DNA from 4 places in the Exiguobacterium sp. BMC-KP genome. Region 1 is predicted to be linked to each of the others. Evidence: riboswitches for the same ligand, from Rfam matches in the RefSeq annotation. Region 1 holds a riboswitch; each other region holds the start of a gene.

The links. Region 1 has a riboswitch for S-adenosylmethionine ahead of ADM98_RS05400 (2,3-diketo-5-methylthiopentyl-1-phosphate enolase). Riboswitches for the same ligand answer to the same signal wherever they lie in the genome.
Positions count from the first base shown of each region.
Region 2: linked by a shared signal. The riboswitch ahead of ADM98_RS14660 (methionine ABC transporter ATP-binding protein) and the one ahead of ADM98_RS05400 (2,3-diketo-5-methylthiopentyl-1-phosphate enolase) in region 1 are both predicted to bind S-adenosylmethionine.
Region 3: linked by a shared signal. The riboswitch ahead of ADM98_RS16465 (methionine ABC transporter ATP-binding protein) and the one ahead of ADM98_RS05400 (2,3-diketo-5-methylthiopentyl-1-phosphate enolase) in region 1 are both predicted to bind S-adenosylmethionine.
Region 4: linked by a shared signal. The riboswitch ahead of ADM98_RS01905 (amino acid permease) and the one ahead of ADM98_RS05400 (2,3-diketo-5-methylthiopentyl-1-phosphate enolase) in region 1 are both predicted to bind S-adenosylmethionine.

Region 1 is NZ_LGIW01000014.1:284,365-289,798, reverse strand. It holds gene mtnA (S-methyl-5-thioribose-1-phosphate isomerase) at 1-109, opposite strand, end outside; gene mtnK (S-methyl-5-thioribose kinase) at 106-1,272, opposite strand; SAM riboswitch class I at 1,351-1,454, opposite strand; SAM riboswitch class I at 1,660-1,761, shown strand; gene ADM98_RS05400 (2,3-diketo-5-methylthiopentyl-1-phosphate enolase) at 1,832-3,022, shown strand; gene ADM98_RS05395 (2-hydroxy-3-keto-5-methylthiopentenyl-1-phosphate phosphatase) at 3,019-3,678, shown strand; gene ADM98_RS05390 (methylthioribulose 1-phosphate dehydratase) at 3,675-4,295, shown strand; gene ADM98_RS05385 (1,2-dihydroxy-3-keto-5-methylthiopentene dioxygenase) at 4,312-4,848, shown strand; gene ADM98_RS05380 (arsinothricin resistance N-acetyltransferase ArsN1 family A) at 4,975-5,434, shown strand, end outside.
Region 2 is NZ_LGIW01000015.1:1,713,512-1,718,945, forward strand. It holds gene ADM98_RS14650 (MetQ/NlpA family ABC transporter substrate-binding protein) at 1-138, opposite strand, end outside; gene ADM98_RS14655 (methionine ABC transporter permease) at 172-837, opposite strand; gene ADM98_RS14660 (methionine ABC transporter ATP-binding protein) at 834-1,856, opposite strand; SAM riboswitch class I at 1,934-2,038, opposite strand; gene ADM98_RS14665 (bifunctional cystathionine gamma-lyase/homocysteine desulfhydrase) at 2,096-3,262, opposite strand; gene ADM98_RS14670 (PLP-dependent cysteine synthase family protein) at 3,255-4,178, opposite strand; gene ADM98_RS14675 (S-ribosylhomocysteine lyase) at 4,175-4,639, opposite strand; gene ADM98_RS14680 (class I SAM-dependent methyltransferase) at 4,643-5,281, opposite strand.
Region 3 is NZ_LGIW01000015.1:2,098,356-2,103,789, forward strand. It holds gene ADM98_RS16455 (MetQ/NlpA family ABC transporter substrate-binding protein) at 1-212, opposite strand, end outside; gene ADM98_RS16460 (methionine ABC transporter permease) at 232-882, opposite strand; gene ADM98_RS16465 (methionine ABC transporter ATP-binding protein) at 872-1,900, opposite strand; SAM riboswitch class I at 1,988-2,091, opposite strand; SAM riboswitch class I at 2,341-2,442, shown strand; gene ADM98_RS16470 (alpha/beta hydrolase) at 2,513-3,268, shown strand; gene ADM98_RS16475 (thymidine kinase) at 3,349-3,963, opposite strand; gene ADM98_RS16480 (DedA family protein) at 4,147-4,797, shown strand; gene ADM98_RS16485 (type B 50S ribosomal protein L31) at 4,833-5,078, opposite strand; gene rho (transcription termination factor Rho) at 5,170-5,434, opposite strand, start outside.
Region 4 is NZ_LGIW01000012.1:69,372-74,805, forward strand. It holds gene gntK (gluconokinase) at 1-16, opposite strand, end outside; gene ADM98_RS01895 (GntR family transcriptional regulator) at 9-725, opposite strand; gene ADM98_RS01900 (ketopantoate reductase family protein) at 908-1,825, shown strand; SAM riboswitch class I at 1,862-1,963, shown strand; gene ADM98_RS01905 (amino acid permease) at 2,041-3,444, shown strand; gene mmuM (homocysteine S-methyltransferase) at 3,419-4,351, shown strand; gene ADM98_RS01915 (MarR family winged helix-turn-helix transcriptional regulator) at 4,429-4,851, opposite strand; gene ADM98_RS01920 (CBS domain-containing protein) at 5,033-5,434, shown strand, end outside.

The DNA.
Region 1 (5,434 bases):
GCGCAAGGTCGGTGATCACTTCATAGTGTTCTTCCTGTGGTAGACGCGTCTGATCGAGAATCGTCAAGACACGGTCTTCATAACGAATACTTTGGACGAATGTACTCATCGGCTTAACTCCTCCGTTACGTCAAAGTTTCGTAAATCATCAAATGTTCGGCATTCCGTCCGGCGCTTGATTAAAGCGGAGCCTAAACGGAGGGCGTGACGTTTTTGCTCCAGACGTTCCGTTGTTGAAGTGATTGATTCTAGATCAGCGACTGGCGCAAGACCAATCGTCCGCCGAATCAATTCACACCCTGCAAAGCCAAGTGCATCTTGCAAGATCGTGCTCAGCACATCATCAACAAGTCCCGATGTCTGGAACGGTTCGACCGCTTCCCGTTCCCATAAGGCACGGAACGTCGAAGCAAATGTCAGCCAGAACGTATCGATGTCTCGAATTCGCGCATCACGAAGTGCTGGGTAATCCGGATATGCCGCAAAGAATAGATGGGCGATGAATTGTCCGACATCGAATCCGAATGGCCCATAAAAGGCAAATTCCGGATCGATGACTTTCGTTTCCGTTGCCGAGGCGAAGATGCTTCCTGTATGTAGATCACCGTGCAACAAAGCGTCGCCTTTTGTGATGAAAAGGGCTTCAAGTTTCGCGACTTCGCGTTTGAGTGTGTCGTCTGCCCAAAGATGCGCTACTTCTTCTTCAAGCCCGGCTTCAATCTCATTCGTCTCCGCATCATGGAACGGATCCGTGAAGATCAGTTTTTCTGTGATGTCGCACAAGTCTGGATTGTAATACGTTCGGGCAACGCGTTTCTTTTCGACTGGACCAAGTGCAAAGTCCGATGTATGGAATAAAGTCCGGGCGAGATAGGAACCGATATGTTCTGCGAGCAACGGATATTGTTCACCTGCAAGCAGTCCGCTCCGAACGATCGTTAAATGTGAAAGATCTTCCATGACCGTGTACGCTTCTTCATGACTCGCATGAAAGACACGTGGTACGAATGGTACGGCATGTCGCGCGAATTCACGGAGTGCAGATTGCTCAATCCACGCTCGCTCGAGCGATAGCGGCCAGCTTTCCCCAACGACCTTTGCGTACGGTAATGCTTGTTTTAAAATCAACCGATGTTCGCCTTCTCGAATCCGAAAGACGAGGTTAAGATTCCCGTCACCAATTTCTTCTGCTTCGACAGGGCCGTTTCCGATCAGTCCGAGTGTCCGAACACGATCAATCGCGTCCTGTTCTGTAAATGCTTTGTATGTCATGTCAGTTTCCCCCTATGTGGTACACGAAAAAGCGCCTCTTTTCGTCATCGAAAAGAGGCGCAGGAAAGTCACTGCGTCCTCTTATCTCTCAGACGAAACGTCTGTTGGATGTAGCACCGTGCCTAGTGGTCGGTTGCTGCGGCGTCATCGGGCCAATTCCCTCTGCCAACTCGCGATAAGAGTCGTATGTAGTTGTCGTGTGTGATATTGATTTGAATCTTACGCAATCAACTTCCCTGCTGTCAAACTAAAATCGAGGAGAAACAGACATTGTTTTCACGCCATCTATAGAAAGAGTATTTTCAAAAAAATAAATTTTCTAAAAATAGTTTGACAAGTCGTGACTCTCATGTAAAAATTGCAATTAGATTTCACAATTTCATCCAATTCTTATCAAGAGCAGACGGAGGGACAAGCCCTACGATGTCGCAGCAACCGACCTTTTGGCACGGTGCTAATTCTTGCAGCTACTAAGCTGACCGATAAGAGTCCACGTTCGAATCATTCATGGTCTCTTGTCGCTGACAAGGGACCATTTTTTTGTTGAAGGAGGAAAGACATGGCTTATATTACTGCTACTTATCAATTGACTGCCCGTGATCGACTCGAGCAACGCGCTGAACAACTCGCGCTTGGTTTGACGGTCGGTTCTTGGACGGAGCTGAATCATCTTGAACAACAACAACTTGCCTCGTTCAAAGGGGAAGTCGTACATACCGAAGAGCGCGACGGTAACGGATATATCACGATTCGTTACCCAGAACATAACGTGTCGCGTGACTTTTCCGCGATTCTGACGACCGTCTTCGGCAAACTCTCACTCGACGGTGAAATCAAGTTAACGGAATTGCTGTTACCCGATACGTTCACACCAGATTTTCCAGGTGCGAAGTTCGGCATCGAAGGGGTCCGCTCCTTGATTGGTGTCGAAGATCGTCCCTTGTTGATGAGTATTTTCAAAGGCGTCATCGGACGCGATCTATCGTTCCTCCGCGATCAACTCGAAGGACAACTTGCCGGTGGAATCGATCTCGTCAAAGACGATGAGATTCTATACGATAACCCATTGACACCAACGATTGACCGGGCACGCATCGGACGTGAGGTCATCGACGCTCACTTCCACCGGACCGGTAAACGTGCGTTGTATGCGATCACACTTAGTGGTCCCGTCTTTACGCTCAAGGATCAAGCTAAGCGATTGATTGATGCTGGAGCGACCGCTTTCTTACTGAATACCTTCACATACGGACTCGACGTCTTACGTGAACTAGCAAGTGATCCGGAGATTACTGTTCCGATTTTTAATCACCCAGCATATAGTGGCGCGTTGATCGCGAGCCCGAACCATGGTGTTGCAGCTCCTGTCTTACTTGGTACACTACCGCGCGCTGCCGGAGCAGACTTGACGTTATTCCCGTCACCTTACGGCAATGTCGCTTTACCGAAGGATGTCGCCCGTGGCATCGCGGTCGAAGCGACCCGCATCGGTCAGACGAAAGCGATCTTCCCAGTACCTTCAGCCGGTATTCACCCAGGACTCGTCGCCCAACTCGTTCGCGACTTCGGGATCGATTCCGTCATCAACGCCGGCGGTGGCGTGCATGGTCATCCGCAAGGTGCAGCAGCTGGTGTCATTGCTTTCCGTCAAGCACTCGATGCAGCGCTCGCAAATGAATCCCTATCGACGGCAGCATCTCGCCATGAAGAACTACGGATTGCCCTCGACGCTTGGGGGATCAAGTCATGACTGTACGAATTCTTTGTGATTTCGACGGTACGGTGACGACGCAGGATAATATCATCGCGCTCATGCAGGCCTTTGCACCAGCTGATGCCTTCGAACCGTTGAAACGCGGTGTGCTTGACCGAACGTTATCGATTCAGAGTGGTGTCGGGCAGATGTTCGCGCTCTTACCGTCCGACGGTAAAACAGCTTATCTTGATTTCTTGTTAGAACGTGCCGTGATTCGAGACGGCTTCTCAGAGTTACTTCAGTACAGTCGTCGTCAAGGAATCGATTTTTCAATCGTCAGTGGTGGAATGGACTTTTTCGTCGAACCGATCTTAGCGCCATTCCTTGAACAAGAACAGATTTACTGTAACGTCGCCGATTTCAGTGGTCCATTCGTCCATATCGATTGGCCAAACGCCTGCGATGCCCATTGCACGAACGGGTGTGGCTGTTGTAAAACGTCCGTTGCCCGTACATTACGTAAAGACGGTGACGTCATCATCGTCATCGGCGACTCGGTGACGGACTTCGAACTCGCGAAACAAGCGGATTGTGTCTATGCCCGTGATTATCTGATCGCGTTGTGTGAAGAAAACGATATTTCCTATACGCCTTTTGAGACGTTTCACGATATCGTTCATGATTTAGCACGAGCGGAGGTGACGACATGACATTCATGCGACGTTATGAAGAACTACGAGCTGTTAAACAAGAGCTCGCGGCACGCGACTGGTTCCCCGGTACGAGTGGGAACCTCGCCATCCGGACATCTAATGTTCCGGTCGAATTCCTCGTCACAGCAAGCGGAAAAGATAAGCGTCAGACGACTCCTGACGACTTCGTCCATGTCGATGCGACCGGTCAATTGATTGGTGAGCAACCCGGACGTCCTTCTGCTGAGACCTTGCTTCATGTCGAAGTGTTTAATCGGACGGACGCCGGATGTTCCCTGCATGTCCATACGATTGCGAACAACGTCATTTCGGAACTCTATGGCGACCAAGGAAGCGTCACTTTTTCCGGGCAGGAAATCATTAAGGCACTCGGACAGTGGGAAGAAGATGCAACGGTCACGGTACCAATCATTCCGAACCACGCTGACATTCCGACGCTTACTGCTGCTTTTGCGCCGCACGTCACAACAGGTAGTGGCGCCGTTCTGATTCGTAATCACGGGATCACGGTCTGGGCACCGACTGCCTTTGAAGCAAAGAAACACCTCGAAGCTTTCGAGTTTTTATTCAACTATACGTTGACGTTGCAATCATGCCGTCAATCCATCTACTAAAAGGAGGAATCATCTCATGGCAACAGTCTTATTCCAAGAAACAAACACACGGTATACGGATCAAACGGAAGTCGCTGACTTCCTCGCGTCACGCGGTGTTCTTTACGAACAATGGGACGTCTCGAAACTTCCAGCGCATCTCGTCGAGAACTTCACACTGACGGATACGGACAAACAAACGATTCTCGATACGTTTGCTCCAGAAATCAAGGATGTATCAGAGCGCCGTGGGTATCAGACAGCTGATATCATTTCGCTTTCGGACACGACACCGAATCTTGATGAGTTGCTCGTCAATTTCCAAAAGGAACATCATCACACGGATGACGAAGTTCGTTTCATCGTCAGCGGTCACGGTGTCTTTGCCATCAAGGATGAGGAAGTCGGTTATTACAACATCGAACTCAATCCCGGTGATTTGATTTCCGTTCCCGTCAACACACGCCACTACTTTACGCTTCAAGACGATCGTAAAGTCGTCGCCGTCCGAATCTTCGTCACGACAGACGGCTGGGTTCCGATTTATGAAAACGAGACGTCAACGGTCTCTTAATAACGATAAAAGCGGCGACTTTCTTCTATAGGAAGGGAATCGCCGCTTTTTCTTATCTCACAAACATATCACTACATCGACACGTAACCGATATAATGAAGGAAAAGCGATGAGGAAGTGAGCGTCATGCATATTCGTCCCGTAACGGAACACGACTTACCAGCGATTCTCGCCATCTACAATGAAGGCATCGAAGATCGGATCGCAACGCTTGAGACCGACCAAAAGGACTTATCCTTCATGACCCAGTGGTTTGCGGAACGAACGGAGCGATATGCCGGATATGTCGCTGAAGATGAAACAGGTGTCCTCGGGTTCATCTCCCTCGACCCTTACAATCCGCGTCCTGTCTACGCGACAGTCGGTGAGATTTCGGTTTATATTACCCGGACTCATCGCGGACAAGGGATTGGAACACGGTTGCTTGAAAAGATTGAACAACATGCCCGTGATCATCAGATGCATAAGCTGATCCTCTTCACCTTCCCGTTCAATAAAATCGGACAAAAACTCTATATCCGTTCCGGCTTCCGGATTGTCGGAACGTTTAAGGAACAAGGGCGATTAAACGGCGAATATGTCGACG
Region 2 (5,434 bases), on a different contig from region 1:
CTCAGCGTGCGGTACGTTTGAAGCACCGATGACGAGTGTTTTATCGTCGCTTCCTGATGATTTTTCACCACAAGCAGCAAGGCTGATTGCTAAAACAGATACAGCGGCAGTACCTACGAATTTTTTCCAAACTTTCATGAATGATTCCTCCAATTATAATCAAGATTTGAATTAACGTTTATCGATTGCCCGGATCAACAAGTCACCAATGATTTGGATGACGAAGACGATCGCTAAGATTAAGAGTGTCGCAATGACGATGATATCGTTTCGAGAACGCTGGAATCCTTCGATGAAGGCCATGTCCCCCAGTCCACCTCCACCGATTACTCCGGCCATTGCCGTATAACCGACAAGTGAAACGAGTGTGACCGTGATACCCGAAACGATGGCAGGCAACGCTTCTGGGATTAAGACTTTATAGATGATCTGGAACTTCGTCGCGCCCATCGATTCAGCTGCCTCGATGACACCTTTATCGACTTCGCGTAACGCGAGTTCGACCATTCGACCATAAAATGGAGCGGCTCCCAAGATCAGTGCCGGTAATGCTGCCGTTGGTCCGAGGAATGAACCGAAAAGCGCTAACGTAATCGGAATTAATAAGATCAGTAAGATGATGAATGGAACCGAACGGAAGACGTTGACGAGTAAGCTTAAGATTGAATAAAATGCTCGGTTCTTGAACAACAACTCTTCGTTTGTCGCAAACAATAATAAACCAATGATCAGACCGAGAATGAATGTCGAAAGACCGGCGACTGCTGTCATATAAACAGTACTGCCTGTCGCTCCCCACACCATCTCCCAGTCTAGGTTGTCAAAGAATGAAATCATCGGTGATCCACCTCCACTTCAACATCACTGGCTTGAAGCTTCGTGATGACCTCTTGTGTTGCTTCAGTTTCCCCGATCAACTGAATGAACAGTGTACCGAGTGCCCCTTCCTGCGATTGACCAACGTTCCCGCCGATGATATTGAACAGGACCGGTGAATCTTTCATGACTTCCGCAAGGATCGGGCTTTCCGCCGTCGATCCGACGAACGTCAACTGAACGATCTTTCCGGTTGGGTACCGTTCGCGGAGTTTCGCGAACGTCAACTCGTTTTCCAATGGTGACGTCAATTGTTTGACGAATTCCTTCGTCATCGCTTGCTTCGGATGACGGAAGACTTCTGCGACTGGACCTTGCTCGACGATTTTACCGGCTTCCATGACGGCGACCCGGTGACAGATTTTCTGAATGACGTGCATCTCATGTGTGATCAAGACGATCGTCAATTTCAGTTTCTGGTTGATGTCGACGAGTAACTCAAGGATTGAGTCCGTCGTTTTTGGATCGAGTGCACTTGTTGCCTCGTCACATAAGAGAACGTCCGGGTTCGATGCAAGTGCTCGAGCGATACCGACACGTTGCTTTTGACCACCGGATAATTGTGACGGGTAAGCCCCTTCTCGTCCGTCCAAACCAACGAGTTGGATCAACTCCGCGACTCGTTCTTTGCGGCGTGCTTTCGGGAAGCCACCGAGTTCGAGTGGGAACATGATGTTTTCTTCAACAGTCCGTGACCAGAGTAAGTTGAAGTGTTGGAAAACCATCGAGACATTCTTACGGACGCCTCGTAATTCTTTTGGTTTGAGTGATGTCATTTCAACACCATCGATTTGGATCGAACCACTCGTTGGTGCCTCGAGCATATTAAGCAAGCGAATCAGAGTCGATTTCCCTGCTCCGGAATAACCGATTATTCCAAAAATTTCACCGCGCTCGATTGTCAGATCAACATTCGCAACGGCTTCGACCGCTCCGCGCTTTGAGCGATAAATCTTTCCTACGTCTTGTAAACGAATCACAACTGTCCCTCCTAAATAAAAAAAGTGCGCGCGTTTTTGAGCAAACGCGCGCACTTTTCAGTACACAAAACCATTTGCTCTCATCTCCCAGACTTTTGTCTGCTGGAATTAGCACCACTTCGGATTAGATCCGCGGTTGCCGGGTTTCATCGGGCCAGTCCCTCCACCACTCTCGATAAGAGTTTCGGTATTAAGTTTGTAGAATATATTCTGAATATTAGCAGGGGTTATTTTTGTTGTCAAACAGTTTTTTCAGAAACTTTTTCGAGGAACGTGAAAGCACGTGTTAAGTCTTCTTTCAAATCTTCCGCATCCTCAAGTCCAACTGAAATCCGAACGAGACCGTCTGTGATCCCGAGTTCTGCCCGACGCTCTGCTGGGATTGACGCGTGCGTCATCCGTGCAGGAACGGAAATCAGACTCTCAACGGCGCCAAGACTCTCAGCGAGTGTGAAGAAGTGTGTTGCCTCGACGAGTTTTTCTGCGTTCGCTGCTGAACCGACATCAAAGCTGATCATCCCACCGAATCCAGTCGCTTGTTTCGCTTGGATGTCATGTCCAGGGTGCGATGCAAGTCCTGGGTAGAAGATGTTTGAAACGATGTCTTGTGCTTGTAAGAACGCAACGAGATCATGGGCTGTTTCTTCGATCGCATCCATCCGAATACCAAGCGTACGAAGACCACGGACGAGCAAGAAACTGTCTTGCGGTCCAAGAACGCCACCTGTCGAGTTTTGGATGAAGTGCAGTTCTTCGCCGAGCGCATCATCTTTGACGACGACAAGACCAGCGACGACGTCCGAGTGTCCGCCGATGTATTTTGTTGCACTGTGCAAGACGATGTCTGCACCAAGTGCGAGTGGTTGTTGATGGTATGGTGTTGCGAACGTGTTATCGACGACGAGTTTGAGATCGTGACGTTTTGCGATCGTTGCGATTGCCTCGATATCTGTTACTTTCAACAATGGATTCGTTGGTGTTTCGACGTAGACGATTTTCGTGTTGTCTTGAATCGCTGCTTCCGTTGCTGCAAGATCCGTCGTATCGACGAATGTCACTTGGATGTTGAACTTCGGTAAGACGCGTTGCATCAAGCGGAACGTTCCACCATAAACGTCATCTGTCATGACGATGTGGTCACCAGACTCAAGCAAATGGAAGACGGCATGGATCGCTGCCATCCCAGAACCGAATGCAAAACCACGTGCGCCGCCTTCAAGATCTGCAATCAAACGTTCGATGCTCGTCCGTGTTGGGTTCGCTGTCCGTGAGTATTCGTATCCGTCTTTGAGTTGACCGATTTTATCCTGCTTGTATGTGCTTGTTTGATAGATCGGTGGTGTGACGGCACCTGTTGCCCGGTCGACACCTGTTCCTCCATGAATCAATGCTGTCTTCTTACGCATGAGTTTCGTCCACCTTTTCAAAGATTTGTTGGCTTAAGTAGCGTTCGGCACTGTCTGCGAAGACCGTGACGATCGTACTGCCGGGGTGACGCTTCGCGATATCAAGGGCAGCAACGAGCGCTGCACCTGCTGAACTACCGACGAGTAGTCCTTCACGAGCGGCAAGTGTATGGACCGCGTCAAATGCATCGCGGTCAGAAATCGTATGAATCTCGTCAACGAGCTCACGCGGCACGAGACTTGGCCATTTTGCTGTACCGATGCCTTCTGTCTTGTGCGGACCGGCGGGACCACCGTTTAAAACGGAGCCTTCCGGTTCGACGATCGCTGCTTTTGTGCCGAGACGTTGTTTTAAGAAGTCCGCTGTTCCGGCAAATGTACCACCTGAACCACAACCGGCAACGAACCAGTCGATATGCGGTAAGTCAGCAATCAGCTCAGGACCGAGTGTCCGCTGATACGTGACTGGATTTTCTTCGTTTTCGAATTGTAACGGAACGTAACTGTTCGGAATTTCCTGACCGAGTTCTTTTGCCCGGTCAATTGCCCCTTGCATATCAAGTTCAGTCGGTGTGTTGACGACGGTTGCGCCGAGTGCCCGCATCAACGTCTGCTTTTCCTGACTGAATTTTTCTGGAACGACACAAATGACTTGTAGATCGTATTTCTTAGCGGCGAGCGCCAAGCCGATGCCGGTATTCCCGGCTGTCGGCTCGATGATCGTACCGCCTGGTGTCACATATCCGTTTTCGATTGCTGCATCAACGAGTTGAATGCCAAGGCGGTCTTTGACGCTGCCCCCAGGGTTCATCCATTCGAGCTTCGCCAAAATGCGCGTACCAGCAGGCAAATCGAATGAAGTAATCTCGTAGAGTGGTGTGTTTCCGACGAGGTCGCGGACGTTGTTCGCGATCATCCGAAGACGATGTCCCATTCATCACGACCGGCAAGCATTTTCTCGGCATAGTGCTTCGCTCCTTTAAGGTCATGTGCGCTTGCAAATCCACATTGGACTTCGTTTTGCGCTGGAATCTCTTCTGCTGCGAGGACGTCATTCAACGTCTTCTCAACGAGTTCGCTCATTTTTTCGACCGAGTCAAAGTTCATCATCGCCATGTAGAAACCTGTTTGGCATCCCATTGGCGAGACATCGATGACATCATCCGAGTAGTTACGAATGTTTTCAGCAAGTAAGTGCTCGAGTGTGTGCATCGCACGCATCGGCATTTGCTCAACGTTTGGTTGTGTGAAACGGATATCGTATTTGACGACTTGGTCCACTTTACCTTCTTTATATCCTGCGACGCGGATGTAAGGTGCTTTGACTTTCGTATGATCCAGGTTAAAGCTTTCGACGTTCATTTTTTGAAGTGCCATGATTTATTCCCCCATTTTCTCGGCTTCTACGAGCCAGACGAAGTGATTGTATTGTGTGAAGTTAACAGTGAATCCCCGTGCTGTAAACAATTCTTCCATGACTGGAATCAACGGGTAAAACTCGCGTTCGAGATCGTCCGCTAATGCGTCAAACCCTTGAGCGCGTGCTTCGCGGATCGTTTGCAGGCGCGCCTCTTCTGAGACGAACATCGTATCCGCGTAGACGATTTTTCCGTCTTTCGGTAAATGCGACGCCATCAGATCAATTGCTTCTCCCTTTTCCTCATCCGTTAGATGATGAAACGCATAAGTGGAGACGAAACTGCTTGCTTCCTTCGCTTTGAACGAGAGGAAGTGACCATCCTGTACATCAAGCGATGGAATCTTCTCCGTCAAAATCGCCCGCATCTCTGGACTTGGTTCGACGGCGAGTACGGCGTCGTGACGTGTTAGAAGACGTTGTGTCAGGTTCCCTGTGCCTGCTCCGAATTCAATGACCGGCGACTGCGCTTTATCCGCTACTGTATCCAAAATCTCATCGTATCGACGAAAGACTTCTTTATACTCCGGATCGTGCCCGGTTACTGTCTCGTCATACGTCGATGCCCATTCTGTGAAAACATCCATAAAACGTACTGTCATGCCTTGTCGTCCTCCATCTCACCAGTTAATTCCGAGTAATCGGATATGAATTAAAGTAATTTTCCTTATTCGCATTGTAGCAAGGAGATCCTATCCTGGCAAGCGACCGGCTCGAAAAACTTCCAGAAAACAAAAAAAAGGCGTTGCCGGCGA
Region 3 (5,434 bases), on a different contig from region 1:
GCCAGTGCCATGTTTGGCTGGACATAATCAGAGAACTTGACGAGCTCGATTTTGATGCCCTCCTTCTCTGCTTTTTTCGCGACGTAGTCCCAAACTTGAGTATCCGAACCGCTGACCCCGAGTTTGATCGTCTTTTCGTCTTCTCCCGATGCTGAGCACCCGGCAAATAAAATCGTCGTTAGTGTTGCTCCAATCGCTACTGCTTTTTTCATGGCTGAATCGCTCCCTTGATTAATGTCTTCTAATTTTTCGTGCGACGATGTTACCTGTCGTCTGTAAGCCTTGAACTAAGATGACGAGAATCCCGACCGTGATGATCATGACTTTCGTGTCGAATCGTTGATAACCATACGTGATTGCTAAATCGCCCAGTCCACCGCCACCGATCGCGCCTGCCATCGCTGACGCCCCGATCAACCCAACCGTCGCGATCGTTAAGTTAAGAACGAGTGAACCGAGTGCTTCCGGTAAAAGGAAGCGGAAAATCGTTTGGAATGGCGTCGCGCCCATTGCTTCTGCTGCCTCAAGGACACCTTTATCGACTTCAAGCAAGGAACTTTCGATCAGCCGTGCCATGTACGGTGCGGCGTAAAAGACGAGTGGGACGATGGCGGCTTCGGTTCCGATCGACGTCTGAACGATCAACCGTGTCAATGGGATGATCGCGACGAGTAAGATGATGAACGGAATCGAGCGGAAGATATTAACGATGCTATTGAAGAACGTGAATAGCGGGACGTTCTCAAGTAATGCGCCTTTTCGTGTGACGACGAGCAAGATGCCAAGCGGTAAGCCGATCAAGGTCGAGAATAAGAGTGAGACGGATACCATCGTCATCGTTTGCAAAAATGCTGTCCAGATATCACTGTAATTAACTAGCATCAGCTAGCACCTCCTCGACCGTCACTTGTGCTTGATCAATGTACTGTAAGGCTCGTTTCACTTCAGTCGCTTCACCAATTAATTCAACGAGCAAAGTGCCGAACGGCGTCTCCTGCAACTCCGTGATGCTACCGTGCAAAATGTTGACATCAACATCAAAACGTTTCGCAACTTGTGACAAGAGCGGCTGCCCTGTGTGATGACCGAGGAAATGAATCTTATAGATTGGATTCGCATTCCGTGATTCGATCAACTGGCGAATCGATGCTGGAATCTCGTCATGCATGACGGACCGGACGAAGTTTTTCGCTGTCTCAGTCTGCGGGTTTGAAAAGACATCAAAGACTGTTCCTGACTCGATCAGCTTCCCGGCTTCGATGACGGCGACGCGGTCGCAAATCTCCCGAATGACGCCCATCTCATGGGTGATCAAAAGAATCGTGATCCCGTATTCGGCATTGATTCGTTTCAATAATTGCAGAATATGATGTGTCGTCTGGGGATCGAGCGCTGACGTCGCTTCGTCACATAAAAGGACGGATGGTTGCGTCGCTAGTGCCCGAGCGATACCGACACGTTGCTTTTGTCCGCCGGATAATTGATCCGGATAATGATCCGCCTTGTCCGCGAGATCGACGAATTCGAGTAACTCCGTCACCCGGCGGCGAATCTCATCTTTTTTGATGCCTGCGAGAACGAGTGGCTTCGCGACATTCGTAAAGACCGTGTTCGCATTCAATAGATTGAAGTGTTGAAAGATCATCCCGATCCGCTGTTTTGCTTGACGTAGTTTCTTCGGTGATAGTTGTGTCAAATCTTCCCCGTCGACCGTCACGGTTCCTGACGTCGGTCGTTCTAAGAGGTTGACGCAGCGGAGCAATGAACTTTTCCCGGCACCGCTAAAGCCGATGACACCGAAGATTTCGCCTTTCTCGATCGTCAGGTCGACACCGTCGAGCGCTGCGATCGTCTGATCCTTCGTGACGTACATTTTTTTGACTTGATGAAATGCAATCATTCCGTTTTCCCCCTTCATTCAACAAAAAAAGGTCCCTTCTTGAGAAACAAGAAGAGACCTGGATCCGCACAGTGGCAGAATCCACTCCACTCATCTCTCAGACATTTGTCTGATGGAATTGGCACAGTGCTCATAATGAGTCTGTTGCCGAGGTTTCGCAGGGCCAGTCCCTCCACCTCTCTGGATAAGTATTGCGGTATGAAATTCGTATGTGTGTTGTTGCGTTGTTGCTTATGTCGTAAAACTAATTTTTACATTACGGGTCGAACCTTTAAAAGTCAACCAACTTTTCAAAAATAATCCATTTGGCGCATATCGATTGATTGACAAGTTATGGATTAGCTTAAAGAACGAATCATGATTCGTCAAGAACGATTTGACAAGTCATTTTCGAACGTGCTACCATCGTTTCAATGATTAATCCGACAATTCCAATATGATATTTATCAAGAGTGAACGAGAGACCTGGCTCTATGACTTCACGGCAACCTGCAATCTGTAAGGTGCTCCGACCAGCAAAGCGCGGCTTTGGATGATACGGTGAAAAACTCGTGGGCGTCCAAGCAGTGACGTCGACGAGTTTTTTTCATGAATGGAGGAAAAATAGTAATGATGAACTATCCTGTATTGACTGGTGCTGAAGCATTTTATCTTCAAGGTGGATCGATCGGAATCCTGCTCTGTCATGGTTTTAACGCGACTCCTCAAAGTGTTCGGGACGTCGGTGAGGCATTTGCTGCTGAAGGTTTTACCGTCTATGCGCCGCGTTTGCGTGGTCACGGAACGAACGTCCGCGAGTTCGAACAATCGACTGCACGATGTTGGAAACAAAGCCTGCAAGACGGTTATTCACGTTTACAAGAAACATGCGACCAAGTTTTTGTCATCGGTCAATCGATGGGGGCGACGCTCGCGTTATCGCTCGCTGCTGACGGGATTCCGTTTGCCGGCATCATTACGATCAACGCCGCACTTTCCGTTCCGTCGTATGAAGCACTCTCGTTTGATGACGGTCCTCAGTACTTACCGGAAGGGGCACCGGATATCAAGCGGTCCGCCTTTGAAATCATCTACGATCTCGTTCCAAGTCGTTGCGCGTTCGAACTCGTCCGCTTGATGGATGAGACGAAAGGACGCTTGGGATCGATTCTCCTTCCGACGTTGATTCTTTATTCCGCAACCGATCACGTCGTTCCACCGTCGAGTTCAGATTACTTGCACCGTCATATCGGAACGAATGATAAACGAAGCTACTGTCTACTCAATTCATACCACGTCGCGACACTTGATCATGACCAAGATGTAATCGTCCGTGAGACGATTCGCTTTATCGAACAATCGTGTCAGTTTTCGCAAGAAACAGGATAAATTAAAAAGCAGCTATTCGTTTCCGGATGGAATTGAACAGCTGCTAAATCAAAGGACGACCGCAAACGGTCCGTCTTTTTTTAATTTTCTTGGTGTTGCACAGATTGAAGTGGCTTCGGCTTTCCAGGTACCTCATGGCAATGGCGACACCGTGGCTCATACGACTCTGAAGCACCGACTAGGATGATCGGGTCATCATAGTTCGCTGGTTTTCCGTCAATCAAACGTTGTGTCCGAGAAGCCGGATCCCCACAGGAGAGACAGATTGCCTGTAGCTTCGTCACGAATTCTGCACGTGCCAGTAATTCAGGCATCTTGCCGAATGGCTCTGCCCGGAAGTCTTGATCAAGCCCTGCACAAATGACGCGTTTTCCGTCTTGTGCGAGTGCTTCGATGACTTGTACGATTTCATCATCAAAGAATTGAACTTCATCGATACCGACGATCTGTGTCTCTTCTGCTACTGCTGCGTAGAGATCACGACTCGTCGCCATCGGAATCGCTACGACGGAATTACCAACGTGAGAGACGACATGTTCTTCGTGGTATCGGTCGTCGATCGCCGGCTTGAATACTTGAACAGGCAGTTTGCCGTACTGCGCCCGTCTGACACGACGAATCAACTCTTCCGATTTCCCGGAAAACATACTGCCACAAATTACTTCGATCCAGCCGTACTGATTTATTACATGCATCATCGTCCGACACCGTCCTCTAAAAATAGTCACTTTAACGAGTATAGCTCGAAACGGTATTGAGAAAAAGGGTTGACTTCCGGAAATCAAAATTCATTTTTTCTTTCCCTAGAATTTTTGTCCTTTCATTCCAACGGTCCCCTATTTCCTGTACACTGAAGAAGAAGATTCTCACGAAAGAAGGTGTCCCCGATTCATCATCTCTTACATGACATCCTGCACCAATATGGTGCCCTTGGTCTCTCCGTTCTTCTCGCAGGTGGTATCGTGGGATTACCGGTTCCCGATGAGACCCTACTCGTTTTGTCCGGATTTTGGATGCATCAAGGTAATCTACCGCTGTTCGGTACGATTCTTGCCGCTTACGCAGGAAGTTGTATCGGTATGACGATTAGTTATTTACTCGGTTTAAAACTCGGTATGCCACTACTGCACCGCGTCGGACCGAAAATGCGTATCTCAGAAAAACATATCCTTTCCGCTGAAGCTGGATTTCGACGTTACGGAAAATCCGTTTTGATCATCGGTTACTACATACCTGGTCTCCGTCAGCTTTCTGCCTTTTTTGCAGGTGTCTCGAAAATGCCGTTTCGCGTGTTTGCGAGTTACGCGTATACAGGTGCTTTAATCTGGATCAGCGTCTTCTTAGGTGCCGGTTATTTCGTCGGTCGTCATCTCTCGTTCCATAAAGTCGTGGATTATATCTTGGCACATCCTGAAGTTATGCCGTATCTAATTGGGATCGCTGGTGGAATCGCCTTCTCATTTGTCTTGAAGACATATCTCGCTTACCGTTCACAATTCAGTCTATACAAAAACAGCCTGCTTCCGTAATGGAGGCAGGCTGTTTTTTAAGAACCGACAAGTCATTACTTGCGGCCGTATTTTTTGTTGAAGCGATCGACACGACCATCTGCCGCGTTGAACTTTTGACGACCTGTGTAGAATGGGTGCGAGTCTGAAGACACATCCACACGGATGAGTGGGTACTCGTTACCATCTTCCCAAGTGATTGTTTCGTTCGAAGAACGAGTAGAACCGCTTAAGAATTTGTACTCAGTCGTTGAATCCATAAATACTACTTTGTTGTAGTTAGGGTGAATTCCTTGTTTCATGGTTGATTTCTCTCCTTCCGCCCTGGTTCATTTGCTGAGCCAGAGTAAGTTACCTTCCTATACTAAACGATTTTTTTATGCGTCGCAATAGTTATTTTTCGGTCGGTATTTCCTTCTTGACGGTACGCGGTTTTGCTGGTGCGCGTCGGACCGCTTTCTTCTGTTCTTTCTCAAGTTCGACGAAAAATTCTTCATTATTTTTCGTATCACGAATCTTACGCAGGAACGTATCGACAAACTCGTTCGACTCGTTCATCGTCCGGCGAATCGTCCAGAGCGCATCAAGCTGCTCTTTTGGAAGCAACAGTTCTTCCTTACGTGTACCCGATTTCCGGATATCGATCGCTGGGAAGATT
Region 4 (5,434 bases), on a different contig from region 1:
ACATGTATTCAGTCATGTGAATCGACTCCTTTCGACATCATTTGTTGCGTTTTCCAGAGATCTTCGACTTCCTGGACATCATCAAAGTTCTGATGCAAGGAAGCGACCATCCGTTCACGATCTCCTGTCTCGATCGCTTCGATGTACAGGGCGTGGTTCGCGAGGATGCGTTCGAAGTCTTCGATGTCTTCCTCGAATCGTACCCGCATCGATAGGAGGATGAAACTTTCCATGACCGGTTTAAGGTTTTGCCAAATCATACTGACATACCCGTGGTCAATCGAGCGAATGATTGTTTCGTGAAACAGCACATCTTGGAATGAAAATTCATCGGCATCCTTATATTTAATAGCGACCTTCATCATTTCGAGAATTTTGCTGAGTTCACGAACGAGCTCCGATCGTTCGATCTTGACGAGTCGCTCAAAGACGAACGTCTCGATGAGCAGCCGGACATCATAGATTTCCTGGATATCGCGCTCGGATAAACCGACGACGACCGCCCCCATCCGTTCCAATCGAATCAACTGTTCGGATGCAAGGATCTTTAACGCATCACGGATGGGTGAGCGACTAACGGAAAAGTCAGAGGCTAACTTGTTTTCAGATAAAATGGTACCGCTTTCAATACTTCCTGAAATGATGCGCATCCGTAGCTCGTATGCAACACGATCGCCAGCGGAAGCTTTTGATAACCATTTCAAGGGATATAACAGTTCTGACATGGAATCACCTGATTTCTAAAGTGAGTATACTTGTATACAAGTTAGTATAAACGTTTTTTTCTGAAATGCAAACGCTTAACTTAAATTTTAGTGATTCAAGCAGGAATCAGGAAAATCGTTTTCGATATGTTAGGGTGAAGAAGTAAGTGACGTGTAGAACAAATAAGGAGGAGATCGTACATATGCATATTTTAGTCGTAGGTGCAGGGGCAGTCGGAGGATATTTCGGAGGTCGTCTTGCTGAAAAAGGTGAACAGGTGACATTCCTCGTTCGTCCGAAACGTTATGAACAGCTACAAAAAACAGGACTGCAAATCACTAGTCCTCACGGTGATATCACGATCACGCCTCAGTTAGTGACGCACGACATGCGACCGGATCATACATTCGACGTCGTCTTGCTTTCGACGAAGGCTTATCACTTAGATGACGTATTGAAGGATCTTGCGCCATTCGTTTCGGAGGATACATATATCATTCCGTTATTAAACGGGATGCAACATATTCGCCGGTTAACAGAAGTCTTCGGAGAAGATCGAGTGCTCGGTGGTCTTTGCTTCATTGAATCGACGCTTGATACAGAAGGGCGTATTGTACAGACAAGTCCGTCACACCGGCTGTTATTTGGTTCACGGATCGGTAAACCAACAGCTCGTCTGGAGGAAATTGCAACACGTTTTGCGAAAGCAAAGGCGCCGATGGCGTACTCAACGCACATCATGGATGACATGTGGCAAAAATATCTGTTCATTTCGACATTCGCTGGCGTGACGACACTATTTCGCTCTGCCATCGGTCCGATTCGGCAAGAACCTGTCGGGCGTCAGATGATCATAGACGTCATGAAGGAATCGAAACAGGCAATGGAAGAACAGGGTGCGGTCTTCAATGATGATGTAGAAGCTGTACTGATGAAACAAATGAATGCAATGGAAGATAAGATGAAATCGTCGATGTTGCGGGATATGGAAAAAGGTCAACGAGTAGAAGTTGATCACTTTTTTACTACTTTACTAAAAACAATGTCTCAACGTCATCTTCAACTCATCGAGTCAAATTTAGGAATCTATCAAAAAAATCAAGAAATGCATGTTGACTGAATTATCTGCATTCTGATATGGTTAGGAACAATTACATACTTATCCAGAGAGGTGGAGGGACTGGCCCTATGAAACCTCAGCAACAGGTCGAAAGATACTGTGCTAATTCCTGCGGGTGCTGCACCCGATCGATAAGATTTCCGAATTGTCGACCGACGCATCCGTGAGGATGCGTTTTTTGTTTGAAATAGGTGGAATGAGGAGGAAATGGATTCATGAAAACGAGCGGGGCTTTTCGACGAAAGATGGAATCACGTCATCTGATCATGCTGTCGTTAGGTGGTGTTATTGGAACAGGATTATTTTTAAGTACGGGTTATACATTGGAACAAGCAGGGCGCGTCGGAACGATTCTGTCTTACTTAATTGGGGCCGTCGTCGTTTATCTCGTCATGTTAAGTCTCGGTGAACTGGCTGTACATATGCCGGAAACTGGTTCATTCCATAAATACGCGACAAAGTATATCGGACCCGGCACAGGTTATACAGTGGCTTGGCTCTACTGGCTGACGTGGACGGTCGCCCTCGGTTCAGAATTCACGGCAGCAGGCATTTTGATGCAGCGTTGGTTCCCATCCGTTCCTGTCTGGGTGTTCAGTGCATTATTCGCTACGATGATCCTTGGTATTAACGTTTTGAAGGTCCGTGTCTTTGCTGAAGTCGAATTTTGGTTCTCCGCTATTAAGGTCGTAACGATCATTGCTTTCATTTTACTTGGTGCAGGAGCCATCGTCGGCTTCATTCCACTGCAAGATGGTAGTCCAGCCCCATTCTTTTCTTCGTTAACCGAAGGTGGATTGTTCCCGAATGGCGCTTTCGTCATCTTCATGACGATGCTCGCAGTGAACTTTGCTTACTCGGGCACAGAATTAATTGGTGTAGCAGCGGGTGAAGCAGTCGATCCGAAACGGACGATTCCGCTTGCAATCCGGACGACGATTCTACGATTGGTTCTCTTTTTCGTTGGTACGATCATCGTATTAGCCGTCTTGTTGCCAACGGAAGGAAAGGGCGTACTCGAAAGTCCATTTGTAGCCGTATTTGAACGGATCGGTATTCCCTACGCAGCAGACGTGATGAACTTTGTCATTTTGACGGCGATCTTATCGGCAGCGAACTCGGGACTTTACGCGGCCTCACGGATGCTTTGGTCGCTTGCGAACGAACGGATGATTCCGCGCTTCTTCGCCCAGGTGACGCCAAGCGGAGTTCCACTTCGAGCTGTATTGTTCAGCATGCTCGGTGGAGGACTTGCCTTGCTGTCTAGCATCTATGCAGCAGGAAGTGTCTATATCGCGCTCGTCTCGATTTCCGGACTTGCTGTCGTCGTCGTCTGGATGAGTATCAGCGTTGCGCAATATCGCTTCCGGAAACAATTCCTCCGCGAAGGGCATACGGTCGACGAATTGGTCTATCGTACACCACTGTTTCCATTCGTACCGATTGCAGCCTTCGTTGTCTGTTTGATTTCCCTAATTGGGATCGGATTTGATCCGACACAACGTATTGCTTTGTACTGCGGTATTCCATTCATCGTGATCTGTTATGTCGTTTATGCGTTCACGAATTCTTCTCAGAAACGGAGTGTTGAAGATGTCCCGAATCAAAAATCCAGTTGACCAACGATTACAGAAAGTTCCCTTCCTGATTTTAGATGGAGCGCTTGCGACCGAACTCGAACAAAAGGGATTTGACCTGAACGATCCGCTCTGGTCAGCGCGTCTCTTGATCGAAGCACCAGAACAGATTGAGCGTGTCCATAACGATTACTTCGAAGTAGGTGCCGATGTCGCGATCACCTCAAGCTATCAAGCAAGTATCGAAGGGTTCAAGCAACGTCACATCACAACCGAGGAAGCAGAGAAACTGATCCGACAAACGGTCACTCTTGCGCAAGACGCACGGACGCGTAGCGGAAAGAATGCCGCACTAATCGCGGGATCTGTTGGTCCTTATGGTGCCTACTTAGCAGATGGATCTGAATATCGCGGTCATTATGGTGTGTCAGCTGATGTGCTAGAAGCCTTCCACAGACCGCGGATCGAAGCATTGATTGAAGCGGGTGCGGATCTGCTGGCGTTCGAGACGATTCCGTCACTTGAGGAAGCTGTCGTGTTGTTCCAGATTCTCGAAGCGTATCCGGAAGTATCTGCTTGGCTGACGTTCTCGCTTCAAGATGCGACGCACATCAGTGAGGGAACACCACTTGCGACATGTATCGAGACGATCGGACAACATCCGCAACTTGCAGCGATTGGTGCAAATTGTTTTCCGGCATCTTACGCGACCGATTTCATTCTTCATGTCAAAGCATTGACGAACGTACCGATCATCGTCTATCCGAACTCCGGCGAGGTTTATGATCCGGTCGCGAAGACATGGTCGGGTACGAATCAGTGCACATCGTTCCAAACTGTCGCAAAGACGTGGTATGAAGCTGGGGCACGATTGATTGGCGGTTGTTGCCGGACGTCACCCGAACATATTGCGCAAATTCGTTCGGTCTGCCGAGTTTCTCAAACATGATGAATGATGGACGAAAAAAGAACGGACGCGAAATCAATCGATTTCGCGTCCGTTCTTTTAGATAAGGTGTGATTCCGTTACCGTTCGCGCAAGGCGCGATTGAATTGTTGCAACAGGCGTCCGAAATCTTCCGCATCATCCGAAGGCCAATCCGTCAATAGACGTTCGATGCTCGCGAGACGCGCTGTTCGATAAATCGTGAGTTCTTGTTGTCCTTTATCCGTGATGTGATAGAAGAAGGCCCGTCCATCCATCGGATCTTTTACTTTTTCAACGAGTTGTTTCTGATCGAGTGCCGCTGCTTGGCGACTGACGGTCGAAACATCGAGCTGAAGTTCGCGGGCAAGTGTTTTGACACCGACGTTGCCGGAATCTGATAGTTGACGCAGTAAGAGATAGGAAGCACGATCCAAATTGCGATTGTCTGCCGTCGCTGTCGTTAAGCGCCGGATCAGAATCGCTAACTCCAATTCAATGGTTTCGAGTGATTGTTGAGACATCGGGTATCTCCCCTTTCGAAAAGTCTCTCTGTCCCTCATGATTACCCAATGTGGATAAGCTGTCAATGCGAAAAGCAGGAGGCTTGACAGAGTTGTAGTTGTATTATACAATCATTTTTGTTCTTTTAATTGTATCATACAACTTTAGTAGATGAGAAACGAACGACAAAGGAGAATTCAGATGAAAGCTTATGAGTCGATGAAACAAGAGGTCATCACAGTAAACGATACAGATCCGATTCGTACGGTCATCGAACGATTCATTCAATCTGGTATTAGCGGCGTACCCGTCATCAATGCACAGCAGGAGGTCGTCGGGTATATCAGTGACGGAGATATCATGCGAGCGATCGGGAAACACAAGGACATCATCGTCGATACATTCTTATATGTAGATGTTATCAAAGGAGACGAAGAAGATTATGAAGATCGGATTCGTCATATCTTGAATCGATCTGTCATGGAACTGGCACGCCGGAAGGTCGTAACAGCGGACGCTGACACAGAAATGGAAGAGATTGCAGCGACACTCGGCGCAAAACGAATTAAAAAACTTCCGATTCTCAAAGCAGGACGTCTTGTT